3 regions of the Roseibium sp. SCP14 genome follow, and region 2 is predicted to be linked to each of the others. Evidence: riboswitches for the same ligand, from Rfam matches in the RefSeq annotation. Region 2 holds a riboswitch; each other region holds the start of a gene.

What was found. A riboswitch is a leader RNA that binds a small molecule or an ion and turns the genes downstream of it on or off. The one in region 2 is predicted to bind cobalamin.
Region 1: it holds a riboswitch for cobalamin, as region 2 does, so the genes downstream of both, cobU (bifunctional adenosylcobinamide kinase/adenosylcobinamide-phosphate guanylyltransferase) here and ABLQ08_RS18905 (energy-coupling factor ABC transporter permease) in region 2, are expected to answer to the same signal.
Region 3: it holds a riboswitch for cobalamin, as region 2 does, so the genes downstream of both, ABLQ08_RS19780 (hypothetical protein) here and ABLQ08_RS18905 (energy-coupling factor ABC transporter permease) in region 2, are expected to answer to the same signal.

What each region holds. Positions count from the first base shown of each region.
Region 1 is NZ_JBDZYH010000003.1:775,303-779,279, reverse strand. It holds gene ABLQ08_RS16155 (SOS response-associated peptidase) at 1-8, opposite strand, end outside; gene ABLQ08_RS16150 (FAD-dependent oxidoreductase) at 254-1,597, shown strand; cobalamin riboswitch at 1,649-1,861, shown strand; gene cobU (bifunctional adenosylcobinamide kinase/adenosylcobinamide-phosphate guanylyltransferase) at 1,895-2,446, shown strand; gene cobW (cobalamin biosynthesis protein CobW) at 2,443-3,552, shown strand; gene cobN (cobaltochelatase subunit CobN) at 3,636-3,977, shown strand, end outside.
Region 2 is NZ_JBDZYH010000004.1:410,375-414,351, forward strand. It holds gene ABLQ08_RS18890 (NADP-dependent isocitrate dehydrogenase) at 1-228, opposite strand, end outside; gene ABLQ08_RS18895 (substrate-binding periplasmic protein) at 410-1,189, opposite strand; gene ABLQ08_RS18900 (hypothetical protein) at 1,593-1,823, opposite strand; cobalamin riboswitch at 2,278-2,492, shown strand; gene ABLQ08_RS18905 (energy-coupling factor ABC transporter permease) at 2,543-3,223, shown strand; gene ABLQ08_RS18910 (adenylate/guanylate cyclase domain-containing protein) at 3,631-3,977, shown strand, end outside.
Region 3 is NZ_JBDZYH010000004.1:587,883-591,859, forward strand. It holds gene ABLQ08_RS19770 (S9 family peptidase) at 1-1,085, opposite strand, end outside; gene ABLQ08_RS19775 (nuclear transport factor 2 family protein) at 1,567-1,992, opposite strand; cobalamin riboswitch at 2,185-2,397, shown strand; gene ABLQ08_RS19780 (hypothetical protein) at 2,505-2,780, shown strand; gene ABLQ08_RS19785 (DUF1636 domain-containing protein) at 2,770-3,174, shown strand; gene ABLQ08_RS19790 (ABC transporter ATP-binding protein) at 3,171-3,944, shown strand; gene ABLQ08_RS19795 (ABC transporter substrate-binding protein) at 3,960-3,977, shown strand, end outside.

The DNA of each region.
Region 1 (3,977 bases), on a different contig from region 2:
CCGCACATGCTCGTCGTGCTCCCTGCTGCCAAACCAGATTAAAGGACAAACCGGGTTTCAATGAAAGTCTGTCTCAACCGGGTTTTGCGCGGAAGATCGAAGCTCGCTGAAGGGCAGTTAGGGGCGCACAGATTTCTCTCGGCCTTTGAACTGCTTCGGATTTTTCCGTTCCGTGGGCAGATCATCCTTGCGAGGTGGTCCGTGGCTTGACTGGTGCGGAAATGATAAGCTCCACCCAGAGTAGGAGGTCACGATGTCTTTGCAGCATGATGTTGTCATTGCCGGAAGCGGCCCTCTTGGAATTGCCACTGCACGCAGATTGGCCGAAAGAGGGGCAAAGGTTCTTGTACTTGAACAGGGAGAACCGATTTCGGAGCCGCCGGGATCGCATTACCGCAACTCGGAACGGTTCATCAGGCAACCGGACAGCTACCTCCCGGCTGCTACGCAATACCTGGAGTTTTTCGACGACAGCGTACCCCGCGACGCACTTCCCGGGGCCGCGGTCACGCGCACCGTCGGTGGCCAGGGAGTGATTTGGACGAACCTGTGCCCGCGCGGGGACGCGCTATGGCCCTTGATGAGCGAAGAGGTGTGGTCAGAGCGCTACCTGCTGGCGGAGAAGTATCTCGGTGTACAGGCCGACACTCTCGATCGTTCAGTCCGTCAGCAACGCATCGCGGCGGCGCTCAAACCTCGCGCCGAAGCCTCGGGTCGTGTTGTCTCAGCACTTCCTGTAGCCGGGCACTATCGGGATGACGGAAAGCTGCGATACACCGGATCAATCGACATTCTGGATGCAGATGCAGCGGCTGGTAAGAATGTGTCGATACGACGGGACCGGGTGGTTCGTGTTGTGCATGAGGGTCACAGGGTCAAGTGGCTGGAGACGGCATCCGGACGCATCGAGGCGGCGAGTTACGTGATTGCAGGTGGCGCAATCGCCACGCCCCAATTGTTGTTCCTGTCGGGCATTCGGCCAAAAGCACTGGGTCGGTATCTTTCCTATCATCCCTTGGCTGTGTGTCAGGTTGTTCTTGATCCCGAGTTCTGCCGTGCAGACGGTCAGACGGATATCGATCCGCGCATACAGGTTCGGCCAAGCGAAACCGCGCCCTGGTACACGCTGATCCTGCATGATGTTTCGCCATTCACCCCCGCCGGTGACGATGTCGAGATCGGATCAAACCGTCTGGTTGAGATCCAGTCAATCTGCCCGGTCGACAATGAAGAACACAAGCGGGCGATCTTCCACGAGGATGGACGCGTGACCTTCGATGTTCCGTTGTCGGCCGCTGATCTTGCCAGAATGACCGACGCGGAAAAGGAGGCTGAAGAACTAACGGATCTGATCGGACGCACCCGGGACGGGTGTTCGCTGACCTGGATGCCTTTTGGTTTTGCACACATGACGGGAACGACCCGCATGTCGAAAGATGACAACGGCACCGGTGTCAGCGATTACCAGGGTCGTGTGTGGGGCTATGACAACTTGTACCTTGCCACCAACGGACTGATACCGACGAGAATGGCCGTCAATCCGACACTGACAGGTGTCAGCCTCGCTATCCATGTCGCAGACCGGATCCAGGTTTAGTTTCCTTATAGATGAGCTGCTTCTGCCTTCTTGTTTCATCGCCACAATCCGGTTAGGAAGGGATTTGACGGTTCTGGAGACGGCTTTGCCGAATCCGGATGAAACGGGAATCCGGTAAGGGCATCGAGACCCTGATCCGGAGCTGCCCCCGCAACTGTGAGCGGTGAGCGCCTGCATAAGAGCCACTGGCCCTGTCCGGCCGGGAAGGAGTGCAGAACGCGATGAGCCGCGAGCCAGGAGACCGGCCGTCGCTGAAGCAACCTCAAGCGCTGTCGGGTGGACGGTCGGGAGAACAAGGTGACGGATAAGAACAGCCCGCGAGCAACGCTCGTTTTTGGCGGAGCCCGCTCCGGAAAAAGCCGTTTTGCAGAAACCCTTGCAGTTCGATCGGGCCTTGAAAAGGTCTATGTGGCAACCGGGGCCGCATTCGATGCTGAAATGGCTGAGCGGATCACGGCCCACAGGCAACAACGAGGCCCTGGCTGGGTAACCGTCGAAGAACAAATGGATCTCACTGCGGCGTTGGAGCGTGAATGTGCCCCTCAGCGGGTCGTTCTTGTGGATTGCCTGACGCTCTGGCTCTCGAACCTGACCTTCTCCGGAGGAGACATCGGCTTGGAAACGGACCGGCTCTGCGAAGCAATCCGGAACTTGCCAGGATCTTGTATCTTCGTTTCGAACGAGGTCGGGATGGGCATCGTGCCGGAGAACCGACTTTCCAGGTCGTTTCGCGATGCGCAGGGCCGACTTAATCAGGATATTGCGGAGGTTTGCAGTCAGGTGGTGTTTGTCGCCGCCGGGCAACCGCTGCTTTTGAAACCCAATACTCAACCGGAAATCAGATTATGACCACTTCTACCTTGCAGCCGGGCCAGAAAATTCCGGCAACGATCGTCACCGGGTTTCTGGGAGCAGGCAAGACGACACTCATTCGGAACCTTCTCCAGAACGCAAACGGCAAGCGTATTGCTCTGATCGTCAATGAGTTCGGTGACATGGGGTTCGACGGATCGCTTGTGAACGGCTGCGCGGATCCGGATTGCTCGGCTGAAGAAGTGGTGGAGCTGACCAATGGCTGCATCTGCTGCACGGTGGCTGACGATTTTCTGCCGACCATGGAAATGCTGCTCGCTCGCGATACGCCACCTGAGCATATTGTCATCGAGACTTCCGGTCTCGCATTGCCGCAACCGCTGGTTCGGGCGTTTTCCTGGCCGAGTGTAAAGCCGAAGGTCACCGTGGATGGGGTGGTGACTGTTCTGGACGCTGCTGCACTTGCCGAAGGCCGGATTGCACTGGACGAGGAGGCTCTCGAGGCGCAACGCGCTGCAGATGAAGCGCTGGATCACGAAAGTCCCGTAGAAGAACTGTTCCACGACCAGCTTCGCTGTGCCGATCTTGTTGTGTTGAACAAGGCCGACCTGGTGTCTTCAGATGCCTTGAGCGCCGTTCAGAGGAAAGTTTCGGAAGACGTCAGGCCAACAGTACATATCGTCTCGTCGGAAAAGGGAACGTTGCCGATTGAAGTTCTGCTTGGTCGGGAGGCCGCCGCAGAGGATGACATGGCGTCTCGCCATGAGCATCACCATCATCATCATGATGATGACCACGAGCACGAACATGAAGATGGCAATCATCACGAACATCACCACGACCATCATCATCACGACGATTTTGAAAGTCACGTCCTGGAAATTCCGGCTTTCGAAAGCATGAAAGCGGTTGAGCAAAAGGTTCTCCAAGCCATGGGCCTGAAGGGAGTTTTGCGCATCAAGGGCGCGGTGAACATTGATGGGAAGGCAGCGCCGGCGATGGTACAGGCAGTCGGACCGCGCGTGGAATCATGGTTTGCTGTAGGGGCGGAAAGCGCGGGACGGCTCGTGGTCATCGGCCTCAAGGGAATGGACCTGGCTACCGTGCGCTCCGCTCTCGGCTGTGTAAAAGCCGCAGCCTGATACATACTTGATCTTTCCAGATTAAATTCGCTTTCCGGGATTTACACGCCCGGAAAGCCCGTAGATTCAAAGCGATACGCTAAATGCACATTCTTGCCAGTCAAACGCGCCGGATCGATGATGGCGGTGATGCGGTGGATCTGGGGCAGTCACCTGCCGACATCCTCTTTCTGTCTGCAGCCGACACGGAACTCGGCAGCTTTGCTGCGGCGCATGCAGGCTTGGACTTCAATCGGAAAAGCCTGCGGCTGGCCAATCTGATGGCATTGTCACATCCTTATTCGGTCGACCTCTATGCCGAGCAAACCGTAAGCGGTTCCAAGCTGGTGATCCTTCGCATCCTGGGCGGCGTGGAATACTGGCGCTATGGCTTGGAACGCTTTGAAGAGGAAGTTCGCGCTTCAGGCGTTGATCTGATTGTAATT
Region 2 (3,977 bases):
GATGGTCGCGCACTTGATGCCAACCCCATGTTCCTTGATTGCATTGGCAGCGTCGACAGTGATCTGGTCGTCGGTTTCGTCACGCTTCTGGATCGAGAGATCGTAGTACAGGAGGTCGATATCGAGATAGGGGTGGATCAGCTTGTCCTTGATGAACTGCCAGATGATGCGAGTCATTTCATCGCCATCGAGTTCAACTACAGGATTGTCGACTTTGATCTTTGCCATGGTGCGATCTGCCTTGCGAATTTATGGAGCTGGGAGCAGCGAGAGAATTTCACTGGTTTCAGTTGTACCGGAAATCAATTGTGTGCGCTTGTATACAATTCGTCGCAGTGAGGCAAGAACTGCTTTTGAGGAGTATGTGATGGGGGCAGGACCGCGTTGCGGCGGCGGCCGGAAAGAGACATTACCTGTCAGCCAGCGCGGCGAGAAACCGAGATTTCCTGATTTCCAGGTTTGGCAAGGCCTTGCTTAGCTTCTCCCAGGCAAGACGTTTTTTGCTCTTCTTGGAAAGGGCCAGATAGATGTTCGAAACACCCATCGGGGTTGCGAAAGGGTGAACGTCTTCGATACCCATCTTGTCGATCGTCCAGAGTGTCATGAGACGTGGGGCCACGAAGGCATCAATGCGGCCATGATGGACCGCAGTTATGAGTTGGTCGACATTGTCTCGTGGTTCAACCAATGCCTTGCCGCTTTCTTCCAGCGCGCGGAACTTCGGATGCATGCGCCCCTTTGCGATCTTGCCGATACGCAGACCGTGCAGTTCATCGGCGTTGCCGGTGAAAGAAAACTCGGGGTTCCCATTTGAGAAAATCATCATCTCGAACCGTGTGATAGGCGCGAGGGGATATTCCAGCCAGGATTCTCGTTCTGGTGTGCGGACGACCGGGAATATCAGGTCCGCACCGCCATTCCGGGTTTCAAGTTGGGCGCGAGGCCAATTCGTGACTGCAAATTTGACAGATACGCCGGATTTTCTGGAAGCCTCCTGAACCAGCTCGACCAGCAGTCCGGTCGGGTTTCCCGTTTGATCGGTGTAAAAATAGGGCGGGGCTTCAAATCCGGTGATGATGATTTGGTCAGGGGTGGCAAACGCCGCCTGACTTTGAACGAGCAGAAGCGAAAGGCAAAACAAGGCAGCCTGCACGCTGCGAAGGGCAAAGTTGAAACCTGTTGCAGTCAATTTATCGCTCGAGATTCGGAAACAAAATTTGTGACAAGCAAGAGTGAAGCCTCTGTTGCTTCAGGAAAATGTCGATTTCGTATCTTCAAGGTATCAGAAAACGACGACGTGAAACTTGCGTCTGGTCAAGCTTGTCTTCTCCGCACATTGATGCAGAGCGAATGGGTGCAACCCATTCGAAGATAGGGCAAACGAGTGATGTTAAGGACTGTTCCGCTTTTTTGTTACAGCCGGATGAGAGACGGACACTGCTTGAATTTCACCAAATCGGGCGATCCGACCCAATTCCTTCACAGAGAACCTTTGACGGCAGATTCAACGGAGGCCGCGGAATGAACGGCTCTCATACCGGATCAATGGCGCCCAGGAACAGCACTTGCGCATCTGGGCGCCCGTTCAAAGTTTACTTGGCGACCGACTGGCTGATTTCGGTAATGACCCCGAAAGCAACAGCAGCCAGTATCTTCAGGATGCCGCTATCGATTGCTTCGGCGCTTGTTGACGTTCCAAGAAACAAGCCTGGGCGCGGTTCAGAGACAAGGCCCACGGAAACACCGAAACCAATTGCGAATTGAATGCAACCGAGAACAAATACTATTCCAGCGATTAACGTTCCCAATTTCGTATAAGGCATTGCGAAGTCTCTCGAACTGTTTCAAAGTTATTTAAGATTACTATATAAGGCAAGTTGTGCAAGTGTATATCTTAAATAGCCTAAATGATGAAAATTTTAATAAAACTCGTGAATACTACAATCTCCGTTGAGTTATTGATATTGCGTTAGAATTACCTTTGGAGTCCGTTAAGATTTTCCGATTTCAATCGCCTTGAGCAAGGTTTTTTGTTCGTCATTCGGCTTCGTTTTGCTCTTGAAAGTGCTCGCTATGCGTGTCGAATGTTCAGAAAGAAATGGTCTGTTTTCTTTCGACGGAACGGTTTGTGATGAATGACACCGGTCCCCTGCAATCAGCGTGTTTTGCAAAATGCCGCCACGATCAAGTGTGCTGGTGCGTAGAAAAAGAACCCCGGTGTCGCATTCAGACGGTTTAAGGCGAAATTGTGCTTGCAGTGCTTATGCAAAAACGGCAATTTCATTCGATGCGATGGTTTCGCCAAATCAACTGAAGAGGCGGATGAAATGGGAACACGGTGAGGCGTACCCAACAGGGACCAAAACCGTGGCTGCCCCCGCAACTGTGAACGGTGAGCAAAGCCCGAAAGCCACTGATCTTGCGAGAGATCGGGAAGGCGGGCGGAGCCGGGACCCGTAAGCCAGGAAACCTGCCATCCGAAACGGCCTTATCAGCCAGTTTGTAACCTGCACGCGCACGGAGGGTGCGCAAAGGAGAAAAAATGCATATTGAACCCGGCATCGTGGACGGTGCAAAAATCGTACTCAGCTACGGCACAGCCGCGGCTTCCTTCGGTCTTCTCGGAAAAATGGCACTTGATACGGTACGCAAGAGCGGCATTGCCAGCCTTGCTGTGCGTTCCGTCATCACCTCGCTTCTGGTGTTTGCCTTCTTTGAAGTGCTGCCGCATTACCCGGTTGGCGTTTCCGAAGTACACTTCATTCTTGGCGCGACCCTGTTCCTGATGTTCGGAGCTGGTCCTGCTGCCATTGGCCTTGCTGTTGGCCTGGGTCTTCAGGGCTTTCTGTTTGCGCCGTTCGATCTGCCGCAATACGGCATCAACGTCACCACGTTGATCGTTCCGCTCTGGGCCGTCAGCTTGCTGGCCAAGAAGATCATCCCTGAAAAAACCGCTTATGTGGACGTGTCCTACAAACAGGCGCTGGCTCTGTCCACGACCTATCAGGGGGGCATCGTTGCCTGGGTGGCCTTTTGGGCCTTCTACGGCCAGGGCTTTGGCGCTGAGAACATGGCTTCCATCGGTTCCTTCGGGGCTGCCTACATGCTGGTCGTCGTGGCTGAGCCGCTTTTGGACCTTGCCGTTCTGGCTGCAGCCAAGACGATGGCTCCGTTCACCAAGACAATCGCCTTCGAAAGCCGCCTGCATGAGGCTGCTGCCTGAGTTTTTCGGGAAACGAAGTAAGGAAAGGGCGGCCATTTGGCCGCCCTTTTTGCTGGAGCAATGCATTGCGAAAGCAAATGATTTTCCGGGCGCAAACAGGCCGATCCGGAGATGGTATCCATTTCCGCCACCGGTTGGGTCGGCCCGGTTGCAACGAAGTCCATTGAACAAACCCTCCAGGCAATGGCAGCAGTTGGTCAAAGCTTGCTGGCTCGGGAAGCTTATCGGTTGCACGCTGCCAGCGTCACCCGGGAAGTTTGTTGGATTGGTGTTCGAGGTGATCTGACGTAAGTTAAGGTTTGTCGGGGGCTGGGATCGAAAATTGTTCCGGCAATTTTCACTGCAGGTCCAGAGGCCCCTTCAGTAGAAACTGATGTGCCGCAGACTGGTACAAAGGTATGGCGGCAATGGCGTCATCTGGCAGCACGCGTTTGGAAATCTCTGATTGGTTCGTCGAATGTGCATTGCTTGAACGTCCGATCGGCGAGACCGTGATCGCATTCGCAGACAGACTGCAAGATCTTGGATTTTCCGTACAAAGGATCAATTGCTCCACGTTTCAATCCCATCAGATCATGGGCGCCGTCGATTCCACGTGGGAACAGGACACCGGCCACTGCGAAACGATCTTCGTTCCCAAGTCCGTCCTGGTCAGACCGGACAACATCGAAAGACCCGTCGGCACCATGGCCCGGGGAACCTCGGTGTACGAACGCTACTGTCTTGAGGACCCCCGGGAGCGATCCAGATTTCC
Region 3 (3,977 bases), 180 kb from region 2:
ATATTGTCCGCGAGCCGGCGGATGACAATCCGGGGAAGGCCGTCTTCACGTTCCAGACGGGTCATGAAGGTCTTGTAGACGCAGTGCGAAAGGATCAGGCAACCGGGTTTGTGCGGTACCAGATCGGTCCAGAACTCCCGGCCCGGAGTGGCTTTGGGAGCTGTGACGATCTTGAAGTCTTCAGCATCACCAAGGTTGGTCAGGATGTAGAGCGTGTCGCCGTGATCCTCGATTGAATATTCAACGCCGGTATCGCGTGGGGCGATCAGAACCGGCGGAGTTTCCGGCTGGTCCGCCGGGATCATCCAGACTTCCGAGGTTTCGTGGTCGTGGATATCGATCACGATGGTCTCGCCGGACTGGGTCTTGCCAACCCCCATGAAGAAGCCGGCATCCTCTTCCTCGAATACCAGGACATCATTCGCAGGATCCGTCCCGATTTCGTGACGGAAGAGTTTGGACGGCCGGTGATTGTCATCGAGACGGACATAGAAAACGAATTTGCTATCGGCGGAAAAGACCCCGCCGCCGCCCGTATCTTCGACGCTGTAATCCAGATCATTGCCGCTAGAAACCTCACGCAGTCTCAGGGAGTAATATTCGGAACCCTTGTCGTCATACGCCCAGGCAAGCAGTTTGTGATCCGGGGATTGGCTGGCACCGCCGAGCTTGAAGTAGGCCTTGCCCTCAGCTTCGCTGTCACCGTGCAGGAGAATGGTCTCTTCACCGCCCTCACGTGGCGTGCGGAAGAAAATCGGTTGCTGGCCACCGGTTTCGTATTTCAGGCCGTAGGCATAGGGACCATCGGGAGAGGGAACGGAACTGTCATCTTCCTTGATCCGGCCACGCATCTCGGCAAAGAGCTTCTCCTGCAGCTCCCGGGTCGGTTCCATCTGTGCGTCCTGGTAGGCATTTTCCGCTTCCAGATAGGCACGAATATCGGCGTCGAGAACGGAAGGGTCCCGCATGACGTCCTGCCAATTGTCTGCGCGCAGCCAACCATAGTCGTCCTGTCGTGAAATGCCGTGGGTTTCAAGGGTCTCGGGGCGCGCTTCGGCGCGCGGGGGAAAAGCATCCTGTTTCATGATTTCCGAGGTAAGAATTTTGGCTGCTGAAGGCAAGGGTAGATCGCACGGAATTCAGCTGAAAGAACAATAAAACTACGTGAGGGCATTTTTGGTTTTACGCAGTCGGAATCGGTCGATTGCGAACCGCATTTTTGAAAATGCTGTCACGTAGAGAAATTGCTAAGTCACAAGGTTTTTCGGAATGTCGAACTGTCAGCTTACATCAGTCAGTACAAGCTGAGAAATCACCAGCAGCAAGAAGTTGAGCATCGGGACGGCTCAGACCCAACGTCCCGGCAGGACAACAAGCAGCGCGATTATTGGAAAAAAGTACAAACATGGGGGTATGGAGATGGAGGCGTGAAAGAGCACATCCAGTGCATCAGCGGATTGTAGAGTGTATCAATTTCTGTTTGAAATATTCACGAGATCCGCGGCGAAAGACAACGAACAAATTAGTCTCAAATGCCTCGGCAAGAGGACCCGGGATTGCCGGGCATCAGCTGCGGGATGCGAAGTCCGCGTCGCTCGGATCTCCCGGGGTCACGCTGTTCAAGTAGCCTTTCTTGATCCGCTTGCCGTCAAAGCGGAAGAAGGCAATCGCGCGGGTCTCGAAACGTTGACCTGACACCAGCGACTTGCCCCGTGTGTTGTGCATGCTGAAGAGCCTGTTACCATCCTCAGCCATCTCGACAAAATCCTGCTCCTCGACCTCCGCATCCTGGCGCATGCGGCCTATGCGACGTTGGAAAATGTCATGGGAGAGATGCCTGCCGTCGATCTCAGCTGAAAAATCAGGTGTGAAGTAGGTCTCCATGATCTGTTGGGCCGTGTGGTCATCTGAAAAAACCCAATCGGCCATGAAATCCTGAAAGACAGTCTGGAGCGGCCCGTTGAAGCTATATCTGTTCTGCTGACCTGGCATGTGACCCATGCTCCCCGATTGATGAGTGAGATCCCGGTTTGATTTGCTTCTCAGATGGTGCTTCCGGCGGACATGACGATCAAGTTAAAACGCGTTTAGTCAGGCGCAATCCTAAATTTCAGCATTGTCCCGGCGAATGTCGTGGCCCGGTAGATGGGTGTCGGTTTGCCGATTGACACATTCAGCAATTTGCGCCAATCAAAAAGGCATGGTTTTCGAATCCAAGTTCTGGATCGAAATTAAAAGGGAACACGGTGCGGCGTAGCCAACAGGCACCAAATCCGTGACTGCCCCCGCAACTGTGAACGGTGAGCGGACCTGAAAGCGCCACTGGGGAGACCCCGGGAAGGATCAGGCGAGCTGTGACCCGTAAGTCAGGAGACCTGCCATTTCATCTTCAACTTCAACCCGGGCGGGGTGTTCCGGAGGAGCGAGTGATATGGCTGACCAGCATCTGCTGACAAAGTTCGACATTCGGTTCTTCAGCATTCCGCGCAATCGCGGAGGGCGATATGAACCGGAAAATACAAAAAAGATCACTTCATACTCCTGTCTTTCTTGACAAGGCCAGCAGCGTCAGCGAGCGGGCTGCTCGTGCAATGTGCCCAAACGGGCGCGATACGATGGTTGCAAATCAGAGAATAGGTAATGTAATAACATTACAAGAATCGAATTTGCACGGAGATACCCCTTTGTCTGGCAAAAGCAGGGAGAGTGGAAATTTTCCAGGTCAGCGCTCACAGGTGCACAACCTCTTCTCGAAAAAAGGGGGCGCCGATGAGCATTGATCCTCACAGGATATTCGTGTGCACCTCCTGCCGTTACAGCGGGAGCGACTGCCGGCCGGGTTTTGAGTTGATCAGCAAATTGCAGGACGCCCTGAAACTGGCGGTACCGGTCGTGGGGGATGAGTTTGAAATTTCCGGCATTGCATGCATGGCCGGATGCTCACGTCCCTGTACGGTTGCGTTCCGGGCCAGCGACAAGGCGACGTATCTGTTCGGGGATATCGATCCGGATGAAGACATCGATGATCTTGTTGCCTTTGCCCGGCAATATCGTGACCTGGAAGACGGCTGGTGTTCGTCCGGTCAACGTCCGGGCAAACTGAAGCGCTCGGCATTGGCGCGCATACCGGCAGCGATGATCGTCACTGAAGCAAACAAGGCTGCTGTTTCATGAATGGTGTGTCGCTCTCGGTCCGAAAGGCGGGCTGGCAGGTGAGGCAGGGCGAAACGATCCTGCATCCGGTCAGTTTTGACCTTGAAGCCGGGAAGGTCCTCGGAATTGCCGGTGCCAATGGAGCCGGCAAATCCACGCTTTTGCGATTGCTCTACCGGTTCCACAAACCGAGTGAAGGCGCAATTTTTCTGGACGGCCACGACATCTGGAGGATGTCTTCGCGTGAAGCGGCAAGAAAGGTTGCCGCGGTCCTTCAGGAACAGCCTACGGATTTCGCCCTGTCTGTATACGAGATCGTCGCCCTCGGGCGTCGTCCGCATGGATCAGGCCTTGCAAGAAGCGGCAAAAGGGACGCGGAAATCGTAGAAACCGCAATCGAACGAATGGGGCTTTCCCCATATTCGCACCGCTCCTTTGGCACCCTGTCCGGTGGTGAACGGCAACGTGTAATGGTGGCCCGTGCGCTGGCACAGGAGCCACAGGTGCTGATCCTGGATGAACCAACCAATCATCTCGACATCCGGCATCAGCTGGAGATCGTTTCCCTGATCGGCAGTCTCAACATCACGATTGTCGCCAGCCTGCATGATCTCAATCTTGCAAGCGAGGTCTGTGACCGGGTTCTGCTTCTTCACAAGGGTCACACGGTTGGCTTCGGAACTCCCGAAACGGTTCTGACACCCGAAAACATTGCCGAAGCCTATTCGGTTCAAGCACGGCTGGTGCAATTCGCTCACAGCGAGCGTGCGCATCTGACATTCCATCTTTAGACACTGGAGAATTTCATGAAGAGTGTGGCTCTC